Linked DNA regions of Lewinella sp. 4G2. The protein of the gene in region 1 interacts with the protein of each later gene in a pairwise test. Links are inferred from orthologs where the notes say so. Each region holds a gene or a part of one and is shown on either strand. Other genes may lie near its edges. The genes, in order: rsfS and A3850_RS08955.

Evidence for each region.
Region 2: the proteins of rsfS (region 1) and A3850_RS08955 interact in binary tests that used the Escherichia coli proteins (3 or more experiments, as listed by UniProt). The link is inferred for Lewinella sp. 4G2 from one-to-one orthologs.

What each region holds. Positions count from the first base shown.
Region 1 is NZ_LVWJ02000014.1:1,688,844-1,700,034, reverse strand. The notes cover bases 5,203-7,891. They hold rsfS (ribosome silencing factor), read left to right. Parts: upstream 5,203-6,195; coding sequence 6,196-6,588; downstream 6,589-7,891. Other genes in these bases: ftsH (ATP-dependent zinc metalloprotease FtsH), read left to right, coding at 6,804-7,891; A3850_RS07755 (biotin--[acetyl-CoA-carboxylase] ligase), read right to left, coding at 5,217-6,071. Outside these bases: A3850_RS07775 (hypothetical protein), read right to left, coding at 84-809; conjugal transfer protein TraF, read right to left, coding at 846-1,085; A3850_RS07765 (hypothetical protein), read right to left, coding at 1,554-2,015; A3850_RS07760 (S9 family peptidase), read left to right, coding at 2,339-5,164; more of ftsH, read left to right, coding at 7,892-8,771; A3850_RS07740 (nitroreductase family protein), read left to right, coding at 8,910-9,584; A3850_RS19510 (Uma2 family endonuclease), read left to right, coding at 9,605-10,210; A3850_RS07730 (spore photoproduct lyase family protein), read right to left, coding at 10,207-11,191. UniProt on the Escherichia coli protein: Functions as a ribosomal silencing factor. Interacts with ribosomal protein uL14 (rplN), blocking formation of intersubunit bridge B8.
Region 2 is NZ_LVWJ02000014.1:2,029,395-2,040,736, reverse strand. What follows is about bases 5,725-8,564. They hold A3850_RS08955 (AAA family ATPase), read left to right. Parts: upstream 5,725-6,517; coding sequence 6,518-7,612; downstream 7,613-8,564. Other genes in these bases: A3850_RS08950 (prohibitin family protein), read right to left, coding at 8,385-8,564; A3850_RS08960 (DUF547 domain-containing protein), read right to left, coding at 5,725-6,279. Outside these bases: A3850_RS08985 (S8 family serine peptidase), read left to right, coding at 1-1,058; A3850_RS08980 (hypothetical protein), read right to left, coding at 1,230-1,595; A3850_RS08975 (hypothetical protein), read right to left, coding at 1,766-2,548; A3850_RS08970 (alpha/beta fold hydrolase), read left to right, coding at 2,591-3,373; A3850_RS08965 (hypothetical protein), read right to left, coding at 3,401-4,696; more of A3850_RS08960, read right to left, coding at 4,732-5,724; more of A3850_RS08950, read right to left, coding at 8,565-9,164; A3850_RS08945 (DCC1-like thiol-disulfide oxidoreductase family protein), read left to right, coding at 9,599-10,234; A3850_RS08940 (hypothetical protein), read right to left, coding at 10,259-10,738; A3850_RS08935 (lipopolysaccharide biosynthesis protein), read right to left, coding at 11,191-11,342.

The DNA.
Region 1 (11,191 bases):
GGTCGGGTAGGAAGGGGGAACCAGGTATACCCAGCTCCCCCAACACTATCCGCCATCAGGCGGGCAGGTCTCCAATTTTAAGCTTACCGAACCGTATAGGGCAACGAGAGGTCGCCCGATGCGATACTGTAAACCGTATATACCCCGAGCATCGGCCGCTCGGTGTCTGAACCAATGACCTGCATGTAGGCCGCTACGCCGTCGTAATTGAACTGAGTCTGGTTGTTCATCCGGTAAGCGGGTACGATGACCTTGATCTCATTACCATCCGTTAGCACGGGGAAGCCGGGAGAATCCATGTACATGGGCATCCCGGGGTTCGTTGGGGGAAGTAGCCCTTCGCTAGATCCAGCAAATTGCTTTACGCTGAGGCCGCCGGGTACCCGTTCGTCTTCGACCAGTATTACCCAGTGCGGGTGCCAGACTACACCATCGTTGGCGTAATCCTTATCGGTATTCTCGTCCCACAGTGGGGTATCATCGAAATCGGGGTGGCTCGTCAGCGCCATGGCTACAATGCCTTCGGTGGGGGCGAATCCAACGTCCTCGGCCCGGAGCGTGGTGGGGACGACATATCCGAGCACGGGCGCACCATCCAGGCTACCAACTGGCATGGGGACGGTGCCACCAGCATTTCCATCTACGGTGATGGTAAAGATCAATTGTTGCAACTGGTCGTCAAACCGTACGTCCGTAGCGTTGATGTTGAAATCAGCGTTGCCCGTAAACTCCGCTCCGGGAGCATTCGGATCGGTCTGAGAGCAGCCGTTGGCCCCGACGAGTAGCAAAATGGGTAGTAAGAACTTCACAGTAATTAGTTTAGCTAACTATTAGTGTATGGATGGTTAAGCTTCCAGATCAGCCATGCTGGCCCCGAAGTTGAGGTGAATGGGCCCGTTGCCCGCAATGACGAGCGCCGGTACGGATTTCACACCGGCTTGTTTGGCAGCAGGCACTTGGCCCGGTTCATCGCCGAGGTGAACGATTTGCACGTCGTGAGCCGCAGCATCGACGAGTTGGAGGATTTGCCGTTCGGCATCAAGACAGACCGGGCACCCGGCGTGGTAGAAAATGACTTTCATGATAGAAAGATTTGAGTGAGTAAATTTAGTTAGTTCAACTAACTAACATCATCACATTACGCTTAGTTGAGGGTTGACAAGATATTTCTTCAAGGTTTTGAGAACTAGCGTATGCACCCCAGAGCCGGACGCTTGGAAGACCTCCTATCGTCGGACGTTCCAAGGTCCTACCATAGACAAAATTCAGCTCCTCGTAGCGTCGATGCTATTGTAGCGCAGCGGAAATAGAATCGTTCTGCGAGCGTGCGGTCATACACAACCGGACGCTCGCAGGACCTCCTACGTCGGACGCTACGAGGACCTAGACCTACTAAAATTTACCCTCGAGCTCCTCGTAGCGTCGATGCTGTTGTAGCGCAGCGGAAATAGAATCGTCCTGCGAGCGTGCGGCCAAACACATAACTAAAGAATCCCACCCCAACACCGGCCCCAAAAAGAACTCCTCCCTCTTCACTAATCAAGCAATCTAATCTACTCCCCCTCAAGCCCTTCCTCAATCCGCCGCCGTAAAAAGATGCGGTCAAACGTCACTGTTTCGGAGCGCAATGCGGCCAGATCCAACAAGCGAAGAGCGCTTCGTAGGTTCTCTTTTCGGCCTAGTGGTTGCGCCTCCGCAACTTGGACAGCAAATTTGGCTAGGTGATCGAGGTGTTCGCCCGTTAGTTCAAGTTGCGTAACGTAAGCAAGGGCGGCAGCTCCATCCAACGTCGTAAAATGTGGGAAGTCGAAGCCCACCTGCTCACGCAATTCCTCCTGCGTTATGGAGATTGCCTGTACTGGGTCAGCATTTGTTCTAAGCTTCAAAAAGTCCGCCAGGATCTTACCCAGGACGCGCCCAAGTTGCTCGATCTGTTCCTGAATAATGTCGCGTTGTACCATGTTGGCTTGAAAGAGTGAGTGAACGGATGGTTCGGTAAAGCCTAATAATTGCATCCCCTCATTATTAATAGTTTGAATTCCACCGCAGGAACCCTACCCCTCCATCACCGAACGCTTGGAAAACCTCCTACCGTCGGACGTTCCAAGGACCTAGAATACAGTAGCTAATCAATCCCCACGCCGCCCCCAGGTCCTTGGAGCGTGCTCCCCACGCGCGCAGCAAGTGGGGAGTTCCTCCAAGCGTCCGGTATTGACCAACAACACCGGACGCTTGGAGATCCTCGTACCGTCGGACGCTCCAAGGACCTATCCTACAGTAGTCAATCAATCCCCCCCAACCCAAAAACGTATCTTACCCACCCCAACCCTCCCCCACCATGCGGTACGCTACCCTTCTCCTCTTCCTGCCCTTGCTCTGCACCTGCGCCAGCGCCCAACTCGCCCCACAAAGAAGCGGAGCCGGCACCCAAAACCCACCCAACCCAAACGGCAAAGCCATCACGGTAAAGGACATGCAGCGCTGGAACCGGATCACCAACGAGCAACTGAGCGCCGACGGGAACTACGTACTGTATACACTGACCAAGGACGTAGGCGACCCGGTGGCCGTGCTCTACGACGTGCGGAAGCAAACTGAGCGGCGCTTCCCCCGCCTCCACGGCGCAACGCTGAGTTACGACGGAAAAAATGTAGTGGGCATCCTCAAACCCGCCCGCGAGGAAGTGCGGCGGATCAAACTGAAGGAGAAGAAAAAAGCGAAGGACCAACTCGCCAAAATGGACAGCCTCCTCGTCTGGAACCTGGGCCAGCCGGAACCCGTCGTCACCCCCCACGTACATGGCGTAAAGATGCCGGAACGGGATGCGCGCAGCTACGCCTACCTGACGGAAAGCATCCTGCCCGATTCGCTCACGAAAAGCCTGGACAAGAAAGCTAAACGCCTGGTGGTGAGAAACTTCGCGAATCAGGACAGCTTCTACCTCGAAGGCGTCATGAGCTACGTTTGGGCGCGCGACGAACCCGTCCTGCTCGCCCACCAGACCGATAAGGACAGCACCTGGACGGCCGGCGTTCACCGCCTCGACACCCGCGAACTGGAGTGGCGGGCGCTGGAACAGGATAGCCTCGACTTCACCGGCCTCGCCCTGAGTAGCGACGGCCGCCAGGCCGCCTACCTCTCCGCCACCGATGACGGTGAAGACGCGCAAAAACCCTACACCCTCCAGTACTGGAGCGCCGACCGCGGAAACGTAACGGACCCCACGGCGGGCCAAGACTACGGTGACGCCGGCTACGCCATCAGTAAGGATTACCGGCCCCGTTTCAGCACCGACGGTAAGAGCCTCTTCTTCGGCAACCGGCCCCGCCGCGCCGAACGGGATACGACTCTGCTCGAAGATGAGATTGCCGACGTCGAGATCTGGCGCACGGAAGAGCCGCGGCTCTACACCCAGCAAAATGTGAACCTCTCCGACGACAAAAAGGCTACCTACCTCGCCGTCTACCGCACCGAAAGTGGGCGGGTGCGGCAACTCGCAGAGGAGGCTTACCCCTACGTCGTTACCCCACCCGAAATGAACGGCGATTGCGTCGCGGTCTACGACGACCGGCCTTACGCCAAACAAACCATGTGGGAAGGCTACCCCGGTGGCCGCGACCTCAAAGTGATTAACCTGGATAACGGTGACGAGACGGAAGTGCCCCGCGGTGAAGTTGCCCCCGCTCGCTTCCTCGCCGGCGGCAATTATCTCGTGTGGTACAACCAAACGGATACGACCTGGAACAGCTTCGACCCGAGCAACGGCCAGCTGCACACGCTAACGACCAACGCCACCGGTATTTTCTACGACGAACTCAACGACCGGCCCATGCACCCCCGCGCCTACGGCATGGCTGGCACGCTGGAAGACGGGCAACACTTCCTCGTCAGCGACCGCTACGACCTCTGGAAACTCGACGCGAGCGGCCGCGACGACGCCACGCGGCTGACACGGGGGCGCGCCAACCAAATCCGCTACGCCCTGCGGGATCTGGACCGGGAGGACCCCTTCATCGACCCGCGCAAGGACCAGTTCGTCACGATGTTCAACGAAAACAACAAACACGCCGGGATGGGCTGGATGGACGTGAGCAACGGCGACGTACTCATCCTCCGTTCTGGCCCAAAGACCTACGGAGATTTTATGCGGGCGCGCTCCGCAGAAGCTCTCGTTTTTAGTGAAGCTGACTTCCGGCAGTTCCCTGACCTGCAGTATACCGATGACCTCTTCGCCAGAAACCTGCCGGCAACCCGCGTCTCCATTGCCAACCCACAGCAGGCCAATTTCCGCTGGGGCTCCGCCGAGAATTACAGCTGGATCGACAACCAGGGCCGCACCTTGCAGGGCTTGCTCATCAAACCTGACGGCTTCGACCCGAATAAACAGTACCCACTGCTCGTCAACTTCTACGAGCGCAACAGCGAAAGTGTCCACCGCCACCGCACGCCTACGCCCGGCCGGAGTTCCATCAACTATTCCCACTACGCCAGCAAGGGCTACGTGATCTTCAATCCGGACGTCGTTTACCGCGTCGGATACCCCGGCGAAAGCGCCTACGACTGCGTGATGAGCGGTGTTACGAGCCTCCTCGGCGAGGGCTTTATTGACCGCGAACGCATCGGCCTCCAGGGCCACAGTTGGGGTGGTTATCAGGCGGCTTACCTCGTTACGAAAACGGATCTATTTGCGGCCGTGGAGTCCGGCGCGCCGGTCGTCAACATGTTTTCTGCTTACGGGGGCATCCGCTGGGGTTCGGGCCTGAGCCGGCAGTTTCAGTACGAGAAAACCCAGTCGCGCATCGGCGGCAGCCCCTGGGAGTACCCGCTGCGCTACCTCGAAAACAGCCCGATCTTCACGACGGACAAGATCAACACGCCGCTCCTAATCCTGCACAACGACGCCGACGGGGCCGTGCCGTGGTACCAGGGCATCGAGTGGTTCACGGCCCTGCGCCGCCTCGGCAAACCCGCCTGGCTCCTCAACTACCGCGGCGAGCCCCACTGGCCCGTCAAAACTCCCAACCGCGCCGACTTCCAGACCCGTATGGAACAATTCTTCGACCACTACCTCATGGAGGCACCCATGCCTAGGTGGATGCGCGACGGCGTGGCGCCGGTGGAGCGAGGGATCGAGCAAGGGTTGGAGTTGCTGGAGGATTATTAGTTTCTAGTGTTTAGTTACTAGTTTCTAGTGGTGGGTTTCTAGAAACTAGAAACTACCTACTAGAAACTAATAACCGTACCTCCCGCAAATCAAACGCACTAGCCCGCCCACCAGCCATCCGCACCACCAATTGGCCACGATCATTCACCCCCTCAATAACCCCGGTAAACACCTTCCCCGTCGCCACGTGCCGGAACTCACTGGGGACGCCGCGTCGGTAAAGTCGATCTTCATAATTTCGGTCCAGAAGCGCGAGGCCCGCGCTGCTGCTCATTTTTTCGTATTGATTGGCGAGGTCGGTTAGCAATTGTTTGAGGACGGTTCCCAGGTCAAAGGTCGTACTGGTCAGGGCGCGGAGGCTCGTGGCGGTGGCCTTTAGTTCCGACGGGAAGTCGGTTTCATTCACGTTCAATCCGATGCCAATCACGGACCAGTCTAGGGCGCTACCGCGGAGTCCATTTTGGATGAGGATGCCGGCGATCTTACGCTTCCCGACGTATACATCGTTCGGCCATTTTACGCTTATTCCGTCAAGGTTTTGGGCGCTGCTCCCGATATGATGCGGGACAAGTTTGGCGCTCGCGCGGGTGCGGTGTGTGGGACCGAGGAAAGCGTCAACCGTTTGGGCCACGGCCAGTGCCGCAACCTGGCTCAACGCAAAGACCTGCCCCACGGTGAGGTGGGAGGGGCGGGTGACCAAGCTAAAGGTGAGGTTGGCGTACGGAGAAGAATGCCAGGCGTTCGTGCCCTGCCCCCGGCCGGCGGACTGGTCGTCCGTAATAAAGACCGCCCCGTGGGCCGGGGGATGGGGGGAGGAAAGCGCGGCTACGGCCAGGTCATTCGTGCTACCGGTGGCAGGGAAGTGGTGGGAAACTTTCGGAAAAACCCGGGTGTTACTTTCTTTCAATGTCGGCCGGCTGTAACTTTAAGTAATTATCGCCGAAAATACGGAACGGGACTGACCTTATGGGCTCCGCCACCGGTTTCCCTGGCACGGTACTTGCTACCAATCCCTTCACTAAACAAGTAATTTGAATACTTCCATCAAGTTGTCATCGGGCAACGTTACCGAAAGAATGAATCAACGGCTGGACGTCATCGTCGATGCCATGCAGGACATCAAGGCGAAGAACATCGTCAAGATCGATCTGCGTAAACTAACGGACCGGCCTACGGACTTTTTCGTCGTCTGCGAAGGTGAATCCGTCACCCAGGTCGCTTCCATTGCGGACAATATCCAGATGCGGCTGAAGCGCGAACTCAGCGAGCACCCGAAGAGCGTCAATGGCGGCCTCGTCGCCAAGTGGGTCTGTCTGGACTACTTCGATACCATCATCCACGTCTTCTACCCCGAAACGCGGGCCTTCTACGAACTGGAGGACTTGTGGAGCGACGGCGAGTTCACGACTTACGAAGACGTGTAGGGCCACGCCCCGCCTTCCTCCGCCGCACCTTGGCCCTTTCTACCCGGCCCAACTAAGTGGTCGGGGTTCTTCTACGCCCGGGATTAGCCGTGTTTTACGCGAACAATGCACGGGTATAATCGCTAGAGACCAAGGACGGTCACGATCCCAACATAACGTAAATACGCCCCAACACGAGCCAACGAAATCAGGCATCGTGCGTTAGCCAAACATATATGAACACGAACAAGAAAGATAAGAAGCCCGAAGGGGGCGGGAACAAGCTCCAGAGTTACTGGCTCTACGCGATCATGTCCCTCGTGCTGCTAGCGCTCGTTCTCTCCAGCCTGACGGGTGGTGCCAACGTCGATATCGACAAAAAACGCCTCCTGCAGATGATCGAAGATGAAGGCGCGATCACCAAGGTCGAGCTGGTCAACGGCAAGCACGCCGAGATCTACATCGATTCGGAAAAGAAAGAAGGCAACGCCTACAAGGACGCGGCCGATAAGGGTCTCGGCGGCAAGCGCTACGACTACCGCATGGAAGTCATCACCGCCGACAACTTCACCCGTTTCATGGATGAGGCGCAGGACCGCAACGATGTACCTTTCGACGAGCGAATTCCGATCATCCCCGTAGAACGTGCCGATATTTTGGGTAGCATCCTGGGTTGGGTACTCCCCATCGGTCTCCTCGTACTACTCTGGGTCTTCATCATGCGCCGGATGGGTGGCGGCGCCGGCGGTCCTGGCGGACAGATCTTCAACATCGGAAAATCCAAGGCGACGCTGTTCGATCAGAACTCTAAAGTGAACGTCACTTTCGCCGACGTGGCGGGTCTCGACGAAGCCAAGGAAGAAGTGATGGAGGTCGTCGACTTCCTCAAGAACCCCAAGAAGTATACCGCCCTCGGTGGTAAGATCCCCAAAGGTGTCCTCCTGGTGGGCCCTCCCGGAACGGGTAAAACCCTCCTCGCCAAAGCCGTCGCCGGTGAAGCGGGCGTTCCCTTCTTTACGATGTCCGGTTCGGACTTTGTGGAGATGTTCGTCGGCGTAGGTGCCAGCCGCGTACGGGACCTCTTCAAGCAGGCCCGAGAAAAGGCCCCCTGTATCATCTTTATTGATGAGATCGACGCCATCGGCCGCGCCCGCGGAAAGGGTGCCATGCAGGGTGGTAACGACGAACGGGAGAACACCCTCAACCAGCTCCTCGTAGAGATGGACGGTTTCTCCACGGATAAAGGCGTCATCCTGATGGCCGCAACCAACCGGCCCGACGTGTTGGACAGTGCCCTCCTCCGCCCGGGCCGTTTCGATCGCCAAATTGGTATCGACCGTCCGGACTTGAAAGGACGGGAGGCCATCTTCAAGGTTCACCTCAAGACGATCAAGATCGACGAGAACCTCGTGGATGCCTTTACGCTGGCGGAAATGACGCCCGGTTTTGCCGGTGCGGAGATCGCCAACATCTGTAATGAGGCGGCCCTGATTGCCGCGCGCCGTAACCAGACCAGCATTACGCTGAACGACTTCAACTACGCCCTCGATAAAGTGATCGGTGGCCTCGAGAAAAAGAACAAGCTCATCAATCCCGAGGAAAAGGAGATCATCGCCTATCACGAAGCTGGCCACGCCATCTGTGGTTGGTTCCTGGAACACGCCAGTCCTCTGGTGAAGGTGACGATCGTCCCCCGTGGTGTGGCCGCACTCGGTTACGCCCAGTACTTACCCAAGGAGCAGTACATCACCCGCACCGAACAGATGCTGGACATGATGTGCATGACCTTCGGTGGCCGCGCGGCGGAAGAGGTTTTCTTCGGCAAGATCAGTACCGGCGCCCAGAACGACCTCGATAAGGTAACGAAGCAGGCATACGACATGATCACCGTCTACGGTATGAACGATAAGGTTGGCCAAGTCAGCTTTTACGGCATGAGCCAGAATGGTTACCAACGCCCCTACTCCGACGATACGGCTACGCTGATCGACAACCAGGTACGTGCCCTCCTCGAAGGGCAGTACCAGCGGGCGCAGGATCTCCTCCGGGAGAAGCGCGCCGAGGTGGAGCTGCTGGCGAAGGAACTGCTAGACAAAGAAGTGCTTTCCAGTAAGGACCTGGTGCGCTTGATTGGCCCACGGCCTTCTGATGCGGATCCGCTGGCACCAGTGGAGAGTGAAGGGGTGGTAGATAATTCTTTGTAGTCTGAAGATTCTAGAAGTTAGATTTTAGACCCAATTACCTTCCCAAAAAGGGTGTGGAGCTTGTCGCTTCACACCCTTTTTCTATGCCTTCACCCACCAGCCGCATTACGCTTCCACTGCGGTGCCTACCTTCGTGGCATGGCTAATTCTGATCTTGGGTTTACTCCCCTTGCCTTTACGGAACGTTCCCCCGAAACCATGCACCTGCGGGCGCGCCAACTATTTGAGGAGCTGAACGAACGGCGGACCGTGCGAGAATTCAGCGACCGACCGGTGGCGAAGGAGGTGATTGAGTACCTGCTGCAAACGGCCTCCTCCGCACCGAGTGGCGCCCACAAACAACCATGGACATTTTGCGTGATCAGTGACCCCGTGATGAAGGCCAAGATCCGCGAGGCGGCGGAGAAGGAGGAGTACGAAAATTACCACGGCCGGATGTCCGACGACTGGCTGGTAGACCTGAAGAAATTTGGGACGGACTGGGAAAAGCCCTTCCTGACGACGGCGCCCTACCTCATCGTCGCCTTTAAAAAGGCCTACGATATTGGGCCGGACGGGGAGCGGGAAAAGAACTACTACGTGAATGAATCCGTGGGCCTGGCCTGTGGTTTCCTCATCGCCGCCATCCACCACGCTGGCCTGGTGACCGTAACGCACACCCCCAGCCCGATGAACTTCCTGCAACAAATTCTCAAGCGCCCTGCGAACGAACGCCCCTTTCTGCTCCTCCCCGTCGGTTACCCCGCGGAGGACGCGCAGGTTCCTGTGATTGAACGGAAGGGTTTGGGAGAGGTGAGTGTTTGGTTTGAGTGAGGAGTTCCTAACTTACAAGTATGACCTCACCAACGTATTGCGCTGATCTTCCTTTGGCCTGTTATCCACTGCGCACCACGAAACAATTCTCGGAGGAAGATTTTTGGAATTTCTGCGCTGAGCATCCGGATATATTTTGTGAGCGGAACGAAAATGGCTCTATAATAATCAGCACGCCGGTCTTTACGAAGACTGGATCAGCTGTGGCAGCAGTGGCTGCGGATCTTACCATGTACTGTCGTCAGCACGGTGGCCAGGCATTCGGTAGTAAAGCTGGTTTTACCCTTCCAGATACCTCCGTAAGAACAGCATCGGTAACGTACGTATCAGTAGAAACGATGGCATCGATATCCTGGACCGAGTTAACTAAATTCGCCGGTCTAGTACCTGACTTCGTCGTAGAGGTCGTTGATCCAACGCGCTCAGGATTTGTGAATGATTTGCGGATGCGCACAACCTGGATCGCTAACGGCGTAAAACTGGCCTGGCTCATCGACGTCGATGCGGATAAGCTCTGGATCTACCGGGCCGATAGCTCCGTCAAGATCGTTTCCCCGCTCAACCAAACCATCACCGGCGAAGACGTGCTCCCCGGTTTTGAATTTGACTTGCGCCTACTTTCCTAGGTAAAGTAAAGAATTGTCTCCTCCCCAAAGCGGGCACCGATCTCCCGGTACATCCATTCTTTGAGCTCGCCTAACTGCTCTTTCTGATAGACGAATTTGTGGCCACCGAATTTATTAAACTTCTTGCGCCGCCCCTCTTCGCTCAGGTCCAACTTCGTGTTGGGGTACCAATCTAATAGCACCTGTTTGGAGCCGGGGGTGAAGCGGTGGGTGATGAGTTCGAAGGTAACGTCGCACCCCTCCCCTACTGCTTCCTGAGTGCGGTCGAGCACCTCGACGTAGCTCTCCTGCCAACCGGGGAAGGGCATGATGGGAGCGAGCACGATACCTACTTTATAGCCTGCGCCACAAAGACGGCGGAGGGCCTCGATGCGGGCCGTAAGATCAGCAGTGCCACCCTCCAAGCGGCGGGTGACCCACTCGGCATTGAGGCTGATGCGGCTCCGGGTGTGGCCATTGTGGGTCAGACCGAGGAGTGGGGTGACGTCGTCGTACTTCGTCACCCAACGCAGGGTCGCCTGGGGCTGGGTACCGAACCATTCGATCGTCCGGCTGAGGGAACCGGTAAGGTGCTCTAAACCGAGTGGATCGGTGTAGCAGCTGGCTTCAAAGCTGGTCGTTCCTTCCCCAGGTTGAATGTAGTTCACGTTGTTCTCCAGGATCTGTTCCAGGTTGCCGTACACACGAGTGATCGGTGCACCCGGCAGGCTTCCTGCCAGGTAGCAATACTGACAGTGCGCCGGGCAGCCCTTCGCGAGGTGGAATTGCCAGTCGGCGGAAGGCGGGATGGGCGTCAGGCGCATTGCACTCGGGGGCGCGTTCACGATGGCGAGGGTGTTCTTGGATTTTTGGTAGGTCTCCCGCACCGTGTTGCCCTTTAGCCGGGGCAACCGATTCTTGCTCAGGCGCTCGTAGTTGACGCCAAGTTGATCCAACCGTTCCGCAATGCGGCGGCCGTGCTCTTCCTCCCAGGCGGCGGCC
Region 2 (11,342 bases), 340 kb from region 1 along the record:
ACTGCATTCGCAACGGGGCGGACGTGATCAGTTGTAGTTGGGGGACGATCGACGCGCGTTACCGGCCGGATTCGGAGCACGCGCGGTCCGTTCGCAAGGCCGTCACCCAGGGCCGCGGGGGGAAGGGCTGCGTCGTCGTTTTCGCGGCTGGTAATGAGGGGCGGGATACCGTTAATTACTACGCCACCCTCCCCGGCGTCATCGCAGTGGGGGCGAGTACGAGTTCGGATACCCACGCCAGTTATTCCAACCGGGGGCAAGGTCTCAGCGTCGTCGCACCGTCAGATGGCGGGTGGCCCATCATCGCCGGGCGGGCGAGTTGGGATGCGGGCAATACCCGGCAATCCGGCGCGCGGCGGTACTACGTGGACGGCCTCGACCGGGGCGTTAACTACAAACACTTTGGGGGCACGAGCGCGGCCACGCCCCTCGTCGCCGGCATCTGCGCCCTCATGTTGTCCGCCAATCCTCAGCTTACCAGCGTGCAGGTAAAGTCCATTCTTGAAGCCACGGCGGATAAGATTGGGAACCGTTGGGAGTACGACGCGCGGGGTTACTCCACCAAGTTTGGTTACGGCCGCGTCAATGCGGAACGAGCCGTTACCGAAGCGTTGCGGCTGCGGAATTCCGGTGGAATCTCACAGCCAGCGCCTCCTGTTCCCACTCCCCCCGCACCCGCGCGAGCGCCCAACTCGTCCCGCATTGAATCGGGGCCAGCGCCCAAACCTACGCCGGCCCCGGCACGCCCTACCACGCCCATCCGCATTGGCAATGGTACCGGTTTGTACCGCTTCAGCGTGCGCAACCAGGCGAAGACGGGTTACGGCCTCCAGATGAGCGTCCTGGCCGAGCTAGCCAACGTGTTGCGGGAGGTGGAAAGCGCCGAAAAACAGTACGGCTTGCCCGTCATGGTCAGCATCAGCGAAGTAAATGGGCGAACGGCTTTCCGCATTTTGCTTGGCCCCTTCGCGACGCGGGCGGAAGGTATTCGGGCGCGGACGCGGGTGCAAAGCGTAAGTGGACGGGAGCCGTGGCTAAGGAGCCTCAGCAGTCTTTAGAACAGCGCGGAGAATTAAGAGCTTGTTCGGATTTTTGCTTCCTGAGAAACAAGCATTTACGGACCTGGCGTTATCAAAAATTACTTACTTAGCCCGCTAGGTGCGTAATTTTTGATTTAGCCAGAACCATAAATCATTGCTTCTCAGTTCTCAAAAATCCCAAACAAGCTCTTAGTACAACAACCAGATCAGCAGGATAATGATGCCGATGGAGAGCAAACCGATGACGCGGTACTGATCCCGCTTCTCCTCCTCCGCCCGGTGCTGTTTGCGCTTCTCGTTGAGGGGTGTGGCGGCGTCCCGGTTGATGCGGCAGTCGTAAGTATACTGGTCCGGGCCGGCCGTTTCGATGGCGACTTCGCAGAGTTCCTGGTCGAGGAAAACGGAATATGTCTTGGCTTCCTCCACGCTGAAATCGACGGCCACCACCTTGTCGTTGCAGTGCACGACGACGTGGCGGTCCTTATCCCCGTGGAAGAGGCCGATGCGGTAAATGATCCCGTTTACTCCGTTGATGCTCCAGGAAAGTTGTGGCATGCTGACGTACGACTCAAAAGGTGGGGAAATAACTGTAATTCAATATCCACCAATAAATAAAAGGCCTAAATCGATAGGCCGACGACGTACGCGCGACCCACCGCAAATTCAATGGGAAAATATAGAATATTGTTGTTCACCACCAAATTTTAACGGCTGGTCCTTAATCGCTACGAAAACAGTGCCTCCGGCTCGCGCAGCCCGGCCCAACTGCCCTCGAGTTCCAGGACGGCAAAGCGGGTGAACATCTCCTCCTTATACCACTGCCGCTCGCGGGTGAGTTTGACGACCTCCTTGTGGTGGTCGCTGCGGTAAGCAAAGGCCTGCATGGCTTTACCTGTCTTCCAGAGGCTGAAGGTGGCCTGCATGAAGATCGGGTACTCCCCCACCCCGATGCTGAGCAGCCGCTCCGGATGGTCGTACACCGAGGCGGAGGTCTTCGGTACGTAGCGCCAGAAATCGGGCAATTTACTCGGGTGAATGGTCGCCCGGGTGATGACCGCCACCGGCGCGGAGGGGTCGTAGGCGTCACGGTCGGCCACGAAGGGGTTGCCGCCGCCCCATTCCCCGTGGGTCATGGTGGGGAGAAGGTGGACTGTCAGGCTTTCCTGGCACCGTTTGCGGGCTTCGACGTACCATGCGTTGCCGCCAAAGAAGTCATCCGCTGCCGCCCGGCTTTCCCAGTGGCCGAGCCAGGCGTAGACGCCCCAGTTGGGGGATACGCTGAAGCCGTTGCCACCGCCGCTCCCCATCAGCCGGCCGAATTGCAGTCCCGGCGTGGTGGCCAACTGAGCGGGTGCCAGGCCCATCTGGCTGAGGGCCCAGAAGCGGTTCCGGAGGCCGGCGTAGTTGAAAAGGGTGAGGGTCGTGTGCAAGCGGCGTATTGGTCTGGGGCGGGTAAATTTACGGCGGAGGCGCCGGGGAAGGTTTTCAGCGGGGACCGTGGCTAACATTTACCGGTTTTTTGTCGTTCCTTTGGCGTAAGCAGCTTTACTATGGCCGATCAGATGCAAAAAGATGGAAAGTTCGAATACCTGGAGACGGGTGGTTCGGGCCCGCCCCTCGTCTTGCTCCACGGGCTTTTCGGGGGCCTCTCCAACTTCGGGGCCCAGATCGAGCACTTCCGAGACCGCTTCAACGTCGTCGTACCCACCCTGCCCATTATGACGCTGCCCCTACGTAAGGTATCCCTCGCCGGCCTGGTAGCCCACCTTCACGATTTTGTGGAGCACAAGGGTTGGGAGCAGATCCACATCATGGGCAACAGCCTGGGCGGCCACGTGGCCATCCTGTACGCGCTGGACCACCCCGAAAAGATCGCTTCCATCATTCTGTCGGGCAGCTCCGGCCTCTTCGAGAGCGCCATGGGCAACAGCCTGCCACCGCGAAAGAACTACGAGTTCATCAAGAAGAAAACGGAGAGCACTTTTTACGACCCCGCCGTTTCCAGTAAGGAACTGGTCGACGAAGTCTTTTCTACGGTCAACGACCGCAACAAGGGCATCCGCATCATCATGACGGCCAAATCCGCCGTTCGCCACAACCTGGCGCATAAGTTGGATGGCATCAAGGCCCCTACCCTCCTCGTATGGGGTAATCAGGATACCATCACCCCACCCTTCGTGGGGGAACAGTTCCAGGAACTGATCGAGAACTCTGAGCTGCACTTCATCGATAAGTGCGCCCACGCGCCGATGATGGAAGTGCCGGGCGAATTCAACGCGTACATGGACGACTTCCTGACGCGGGTGATGGAGGAGCGGCCGGTGGTGGCTTAGGGCTATCAGCCAATTAAATTATTCAGCTTAAAAATACTGGCCAAAGCCTACCACTACCCCGTTCGCGCGGCGGTCGGTCACGTCGACGCCGTAGTCGATGCGGAGGACGGCGTTGTGGGCCTTCAGGCTGATGAGGCGAACGCCGGCACCAAGGAAATGGCGGACGGATTCCCGTTCCCAGAGGTCGGCCAGTTCGCCGCCGGGGGAGCGCCAGGTACCAAGGTCAGAAAAGCCGACGAGTTGGGCGGCGAAGCGTTCCCTACGGTCGCGCCACACGGAGTAGCGGTACTCCAGGTTAAGGACGAGTTGGGCCGTGCCCCGGTCGATCCGGTTGCCGCTGCCACGGATGTTAAACTGGCTATCCAGCACGAACGGAGCGAAGGGAGATTCGTTGTTGCTGCTGAGGCCCGTCCGCAGCCGCAGGGCGAGGTTGGAGCGGTTGCCCAGCAATTGGAAGTACCGAAAATCGTGCCAGGCGATCAGGAAGTTGTCGTTGCCACCGACGGTGCGGACGGCCTGGACGTTGCTTTCGTGGTGGGTCCCTTCCAACCGTTCGGCGAAGCGGTCGGTCCGGTTGCGACTGTAACCCATTTTGACGAGATACTTCTGTAGACTCACAAAATCGGGGCCGGGTGTTTCCAGGTTGCCACTCTCAATTTTGCGGTACTTTTCCCGGAAGGTCGTCAGGCCGAAGGTGAGCGACTGGCCAATGGTTGGGGCGAAGCTGACGCCGGCTCCGAAACTCTGGTTGCTGTACCGGTAATCCACGGCCGCCTCCGGGAAGTAGACCGGTTCGACGGCGGCGTAGCGGCGGCTTTCGAGGCTGTAGCCCCAGCGGGAGCCGCGGTAATTTTGGTTGCGGAGTAATACCAGGTAATTGTGTTCCCCATCATTATTCTGGTAAAAGGCAGTTAATTCCTGCCCCCGCCCCCGGAAGTGTATGTCGTTAAATCCAACCTGGTAATAAGTATTCCCCCGCACGCCACCGATACTGAGGATGGGGAAGATCGTCCGGCTTTCCTCTACCGTCCAATTTACCAGGGTATCGGCGGTGCCGTCCTTATTTATTTTGATATCCAATTCCCAGCGCGCGTCGGTAAAAGCCGGCAGATTGACGAGCGTTTGCCGCATGGCATCCAACTGCTCGGTACCGGTATTTTTGGAGATATCCTGTAGTTCGTTTTGGTCCGTTAATTCGAGGTCGGTCCGGGCGGCGATATATTGCACCCGCGTCCGCGCCAGATTCGTAAAATCGTGCTGGATTTGGGCGCTGACGCAGGTGCCCAGCAAAAAGAGCAAGCAAAACAGGACGGGCCGTAACACGGGAAGGGGAATTTTGAGGTGAGGAGAAGTCCCGTTTACAAATTGAAGCGCAAACCAAGATTGACGGTGCTCGCATTACCATCGACGCTGCTCAGGAACTGGTTATCGAAGGCCGTGTACAGCAACTCTAACTCCAGATTAGGCGTAAACTGGTATTTCGCGCCGGCGCCCAACTGGTAGAAGTAATCGGGCTCCGACTGCCAGTACGGCGCGTAGCTGGCCAGACCGTAAATGGTGGCTTTCGGCGTGGGGAAGTAGCTGACGATACCGGTAAGGGGCGTGGAGAAGCGGTTGATGCGGCCGGCTTCCTTGGAACCGATGTCCTCCAGGTTGAAATCGACCTCGGCGAAGAAGCTGAAGTTATCACCAATCGGGAAGTCATTAAAGACCTGCGTGAACCAGGTGGGGCCGTCGAAGTCGACAAAGCGGCCACCGTTTTCGGCACCGGTCAGGTCATCACCGACGGGGATCCAAAAGGCAGATTGAATGGAGAAGTTGGGCAACTGATTGAAGGGCGCAATGCGCACCTTGGGGCCGATCGTCGCCACGGTCGTGCGGGAGTAATCGCCACCGGAACGCAGCACGTCGAAGTTGCTGGCCAGGCCCTCCTGGTCGTACCGCACCCGCCGCACCCGAACGTCGAGGCCCACGTTGATTCGATCAGAGACACCATAGATGGCCGACGTAAGGCTGGTAAAGAAAGAAGACCGCTCGTTGGCGGCCTCCTGACTGTAAAGGTTGTTGAAGATCTTGACCTCCACGCTGCCCTTCGGGATGGTGGAAGAGACGACGTAGCGCGAAGCGTTGTTGCCGCCGCCGCTGCTGGGCGTGGCGTCCGTGGCGGTCGGCGTTTCCACGGAAGCGCTGCCGGCGGGCTTGTTCAGCGACCAGTCGTACGGGTAGTAGGAAACGGTGGCGTTGGCGGCGATGGGTGCCTTGCGGTACTGATTGATCCAGTTGACGACATTGGTCTTGCTGCCCCCGAAGTCGGCCTTGTACCAATCAAAGATCTGGCTCAATTGCGCCGTCGACCCGCTGGTGCGGATGAAGGTAGCGTCGTTGAGTGCGGCCTTGGTTTGCTGATCCAGTTGCGCCTCCAGCTTACCAGCCGTGTAGGCGAAGTTGGTGATGGGCGGGCAACCGGTGGCCCCACAAACGAGGACGAAGTGCAGGCGGGCGTCGTTGTATTCCTTCAGTAAAAGCTCTTTTTCGAGCTGGTTCAGCGTCAACTTACGACCGCCGACGGTCTGCTTCTTGCCGTCGAAAAATCCGCTGACGTCCATCACTGATTTGAGCGGGTAATTTTCTAAAGCCTGATTGATGACGAGGATATTGTAAGCATTAATGAGGTAAGCCTTACGCTCGTTGCCAGATAAAGAGCTCAGATCGACGGCAGCAATTTTAGCGACCAGGGGATCGATAGCGCCGGAGCTTTTCAAACTGGCGTAATCAACACGTCCGGATTGAACGTGCTGCTTAAAGAGCGCATCCGCATCAGCAATAAATGATTGGGGGGCCGCCGCCGCACTAACTGAAGTAAAAGCGAAGAAGGCGAGTAAAAGGGGAAGAATTGATCTAAACATGAGTGGAGTATTTTATTTGTTTTCCAATACTCCAAAGTTGGGGGGATGGCTGCGTGGGGGGGTGATGGATTCTTCCTGGGGGGTTGGCGATTATTCCTTTTTGGAGACTTTATACGTTAGATTTTGGATTTTAGACGCGATGTGCCTTTACCTGCGGTCCAGACTGATCCCGCCAAATCACTGTGATCCCTCCGGTATCGAAAGTCTCTAATAGCCCTGAGTTGCTATCTTGCCAACCATGCCCAAATCAAAAAATACCACCCCAGAAATCCTGCGGCCCCACGCGGAAACGGCCTACGCCCACGAGCTGAAGGCCCTCGCTGCTCAGGACGAATTCGCCCGCCCAACGGGTTGGAACCTTTCGCCCCGCGCCGTCGTCACCTACCTGTTGGGGGATACCCTGGCGGACGGGACGGAGATCACCCCCAAGTACTTCGGGGAGCGGCGGATCATCGAGGTAGCCGTATCGAGTTTGGTAACGGACCGGGCCCTACTCCTCGTGGGCGTACCCGGCACGGCGAAGACCTGGGTATCAGAACACCTGGCGGCGGCGATCAGTGGGGATTCCAAATTACTGGTGCAGGGTACGGCGGGGATGAGCGAGGACGCCCTCCGCTACGGCTGGAACTACGCCCGCCTCCTCGCCGAAGGGCCGAGCGAGGCCGCCATGGTGCCGAGCCCGGTCATGGTAGGAATGCAGACGGGGAAGATCGTCCGCCTCGAAGAACTGACGCGGATACCGAGTGATGTGCAGGATGCGCTCATCACCATCCTGTCGGAAAAGCTACTCCCGGTGCCGGAGTTGAACCGGGAGGTGCAGGCCGTCCGCGGCTTCAACGTCATCGCTACGGCGAACGACCGAGATAAGGGCGTCAACGAATTATCGAGTGCCCTCCGGCGGCGCTTCAATACCGTCGTAATGCCCCTGCCGGCGACCCTGGAGGAAGAGGTAAGGATCGTCACCGACCGCAGCGGTGCCGCGGCGGCGGGTATGGAGTTGCCCCCCATCAAAAAAGACGTAGCGGACGAGATCACCCGCCTGGTGACCATCTTCCGCGAACTCCGCAACGGCCGCACGGAGGACGGGCGGACGCAGGTGAAGCAACCATCGTCCACTCTCTCTACGGCGGAGGCCATTTCGGTCGTGAACCAGTCTAGGGCGTTGAGCCACCACTTCGGTTCCGGCACCCTCGAAACGGAGCACCTGGCGGCGAGCCTCACTGGTGCCATCATAAAGGACCGGGAGCAGGACGCTCCGATTTGGCGGGAGTATTTGGAAGTGGTCGTCCGCCAGCGGAAGGGGTGGGAGGATTTGTGGGAGGTTTTGGGGTAGGGGTTTTGGATTTTAGACGTTAGATTTTAGATTTTAGACGGGGAGGATTGTGAAAGAAATTAGTTTTTCTACCCAAGCCGGACGCTCTCGGGACCTCCTGCGTCGGACGCCACGAGGACCTGATGAAATGGAAAAGTTGCTAACGCCTTACCTCCCTCCAAGGACCTCGTAGCGTGGTCAAAGCGCGCGCAGCCAGCTTTGAGCTCCTGCGGGCGTTTGGCCAGGCAAGTAATAATTCACCCAAGCCGGACGCTCGCGGGACCTCCTGCGTCGGACGCCACGAGGACCTGATGGAATGGAAAAGTTGCTAACGCCCTACCTCCCTCTAAAGACCTCGGAGCGTGATCAAAGCGCGCGCAGCAAGCTTTGAACTCCTGCGAGCGTCTGGCCAGGCAAGTAATTATTCACCAAGCCGGACGCTCGCGGGACCTCCTGCGTCGGACGCCACGAGGACCTGATGAAATAGAAAAGTTGCTAACGCCCTACCTCCCTCCAAGGACCTCGTAGCGTGGTCAAAGCGCGCGCAGCCAGCTTTGAGCTCCTGCGAGCGTCTGGCCAGGCAAGTAATTATTCACCCAAGCCGGACGCTCGCGGGACCTCCTGCGTCGGACGCCACGAGGACCTGATGAAATGGAAAAGTTTCTAACGCCTTACCTCCCTCCAAGGACCTCGTAGCGTGATCAAAGCGCGCGCAGCAAGCTTTGAACTCCTCCGAACGTCTGGCCGCCGCCCGTCTAAAATCTAACTTCTAATGTCTAGTGTCTCATCTAACCTACTCCTCAATCATAATCGGTGTATCGCCACCTGGGACGATCACCTTCGTATTGGGCGACTTCGCCAATTCGAGGTAGGCTTCGAGGGCTTTGAAGCGGAGGATCTCGGGGGTGAGGCCTTCGGCGATGATGAGTTGGGCGTCGCGGGTGCCCTCCGCCTGGATGCGTTGTTGTTCGGCTTGCTGGCGGGTTTGCTGGAGGACGAACTGCATGCGCAACGCTTCCTGTTCCGCTTCCAGTTTTTCCTCGATGGCGCGGGCTAGGTTTTCCGGTAATTGGATGGATTTAATGAGGACGGTTTCCAGCACGATGCCGCGCGGGGCCAGGTTTTTAGCCATTTGTTCGCGGATGGCCTCTTCGATGATGGCCCGCTCACCGGTGTGCATATCCTTGGCGAAATACCGGGCGGAGACGTCCGCCGCCGCCGACCGGAATACGGGTAGGATGACGGATTGCTCGTAGCGCGGTCCGATCTGCCGGAGCAGGTCCGTGGCCTTCGTCGGGTCGAGCGCGTAGAGGATGGAGATGGCCGCCCGGATGTTGAGGCCTTCCTTGGAGGGCAGGTGGAGCTCGACCTCCATGTTTTCCGTCCGCGTACTCACCTTACGAATGGTCGTCGTGAACGGGTTATAAAAGGCCACCCCCTGGTCAACGGGCCGCTCGCGGTATTTCCCCAATTTCCGTTTCACGCCCACCTGCCCCTCGCGAACGACGGTACAACTGGATAAAAAAGAAATAGTGAGAAGGAATAGGGTAAAATAGGTAAATCTTACTGGCATGGTGTATTGGGTTTTCACTAAAGTAAGCGGCGATCGTGCGTTTATTTTATGATTTTAATTCATTTAGGGGTTTGGTAACTCAGGGTGTTTTGGGAGTGTTAAGAGAACAAAGTGCTTACGGTTAATGGCTATTTACTATTTAATTATCGATATGAAAATAATTAGTTGGCGCTGCCGCAGGTGCGGGGGAAGTTTGCCCGGGCCACCTCTAGTGTATCGGACGGCGCACAGGCCGACGTACTTTGACCCTCCCATCAATGACCGGGCGGATGAGTGGATGGGAAGTAGTTCTAAATCGGTGGTTGCCCCCCTCCTCTAATCCACTTCTTCAGCGCACTAAGCCCTTTCGCAAAACAAACTTCCTAAACTTTCAGAAAAAATTGAAAGTTTGTGATTTCGCCCGTAGCTTTGCCGTGCAACCAATCGAAACGACCATGGCAAATACCTTTCTCTACGACGACGCCTGCCCCATGTGCAAAGGCTACACCAGTGTTTTCACGACCCTCAACTGGAGTAAGCGGAAGGGCTTCAGCACTCTCCGCCCCAAAGAGTGGCCTACCCTGGACATCGACCGAGGCCGCCACGAAATCCCCCTCCTCGACGAAGAGACGGGGGAAGTCCGGTACGGGCTGGATGCGATGACTACGGTTGTGGCAAGTGCGCTGCCCCTCCTGAAACCCCTACTGCGTCACCCCTATTTCCTTGCCGCCCTCAAGCCCTTGTACTGGCTCATCACGTACAACCGCCGGGTGATCGCCGGTACCAAACCACCGGCGACGGGCTTCGATTGCGCTCCGGACGTACACCTCGGTTGGCGGATGACTTACCTGGCACTTGTGCTGATGACCGTGTTGGCGCTGGGCCTCCCCACCCTCCCGCTGGCGATCGGCTTTGGGCTGTTTCTCACCACTGGGTTCTTCCTCCACCCAGAGCGGCTGGACTTCCTGGGCAACTTCGCTACGGTGGTGCTGGGTGCCACGCTGCTGGGTGCCATCCTACCGGATAGTTGGGGGATTGGAGCGGCCTACCTCTTCGCGGTTTGGGAGGGGTGGCGACGCTTTGGTGGCTAGGCAGTCAGGGCTAAGACTACCGCCTTAAAATTCATCGTTGCTCCGCAGGATCTCCTCAAAGGTCATGATGCCAGACTTGAAGAAAGCGTAATTGATCCCGCCCCAGGCGAGCCCCAGCAACAGGTGGATGGTTACCCACGAGCCGGTTTCGTGCATCAAACTGAGCAAAAAGCCAGCGATACCGTAGATCACTACGCACAGCGGAATCACGAAGAGTTCCTGCTTGTGGGTGTTGGGCTCGGCCTCCTCCATTTCTACCGCTTCCTTCCGCCGGCGGAACAAGCGCAGGGGTAACAACAGCAACTCCTTGATGAGCTCCAGAAATTCCCCCACCTGAAATATCAACCCGTAAATGAGGATGCACAGAAAGGGCAGCACGTAACTGGCCATTGTGGCCAGCCCCGTCGCTTCCGGCAAAAGCTGAGTAACGAGAAGGCTGGACGCCCAACTGAATGCCATCCACGTACCGGTGGCGATGAAGAAGTGTTTGAGGCTTTCGCGCATTGGTTCCTGGGTATACGGTGAGCTGCTTCCAATTAGCCACCTTGCTAAGGAAGGATCGTGAGGTCGAAGATAGTGTTGGCGGGGAGTTTTGGGTTTACGGAAACGGTGAGGGAATAGTAAAAATGCTTGTTATGGTAAGTCAGCCGAGGGAACAACGAAGACCCGGAGCGGGAGTAGAGTGGGCCACCTGACGGTGTGCCACCGCTACCCTGGCCGGCCCATTCGGGACGACATGTCACGCAGCGCCGCAGGCCTCTGATTCTCTTTTGCTCTACCTCTCTTGCGAACAAATCTCACGCAAGCAAGCGCCGCAGGCCTCCCCAACCTCTCCGACTCCTGCGAAACAAAAATGTTGGTATAAAATCTCAGTATCTCTATCTCCTCCTCTTTCTCCCCTGCAACCGCCGGAGGCAAACAATACCGCAAATGAACCCGAAAACCGCCAGAGGCCCCTACCCCACCCAGTAAGCCACAAAAAGCACCAGGCACCACCCCAGAAACACCCGCAAATCCATATACTGGCCGGGCAAGATCCGCGCCTTCCGGTAGAGGAAATACATCAGGATACCCTTATTGATAATATCGGATACGACGGTGGCCAGGA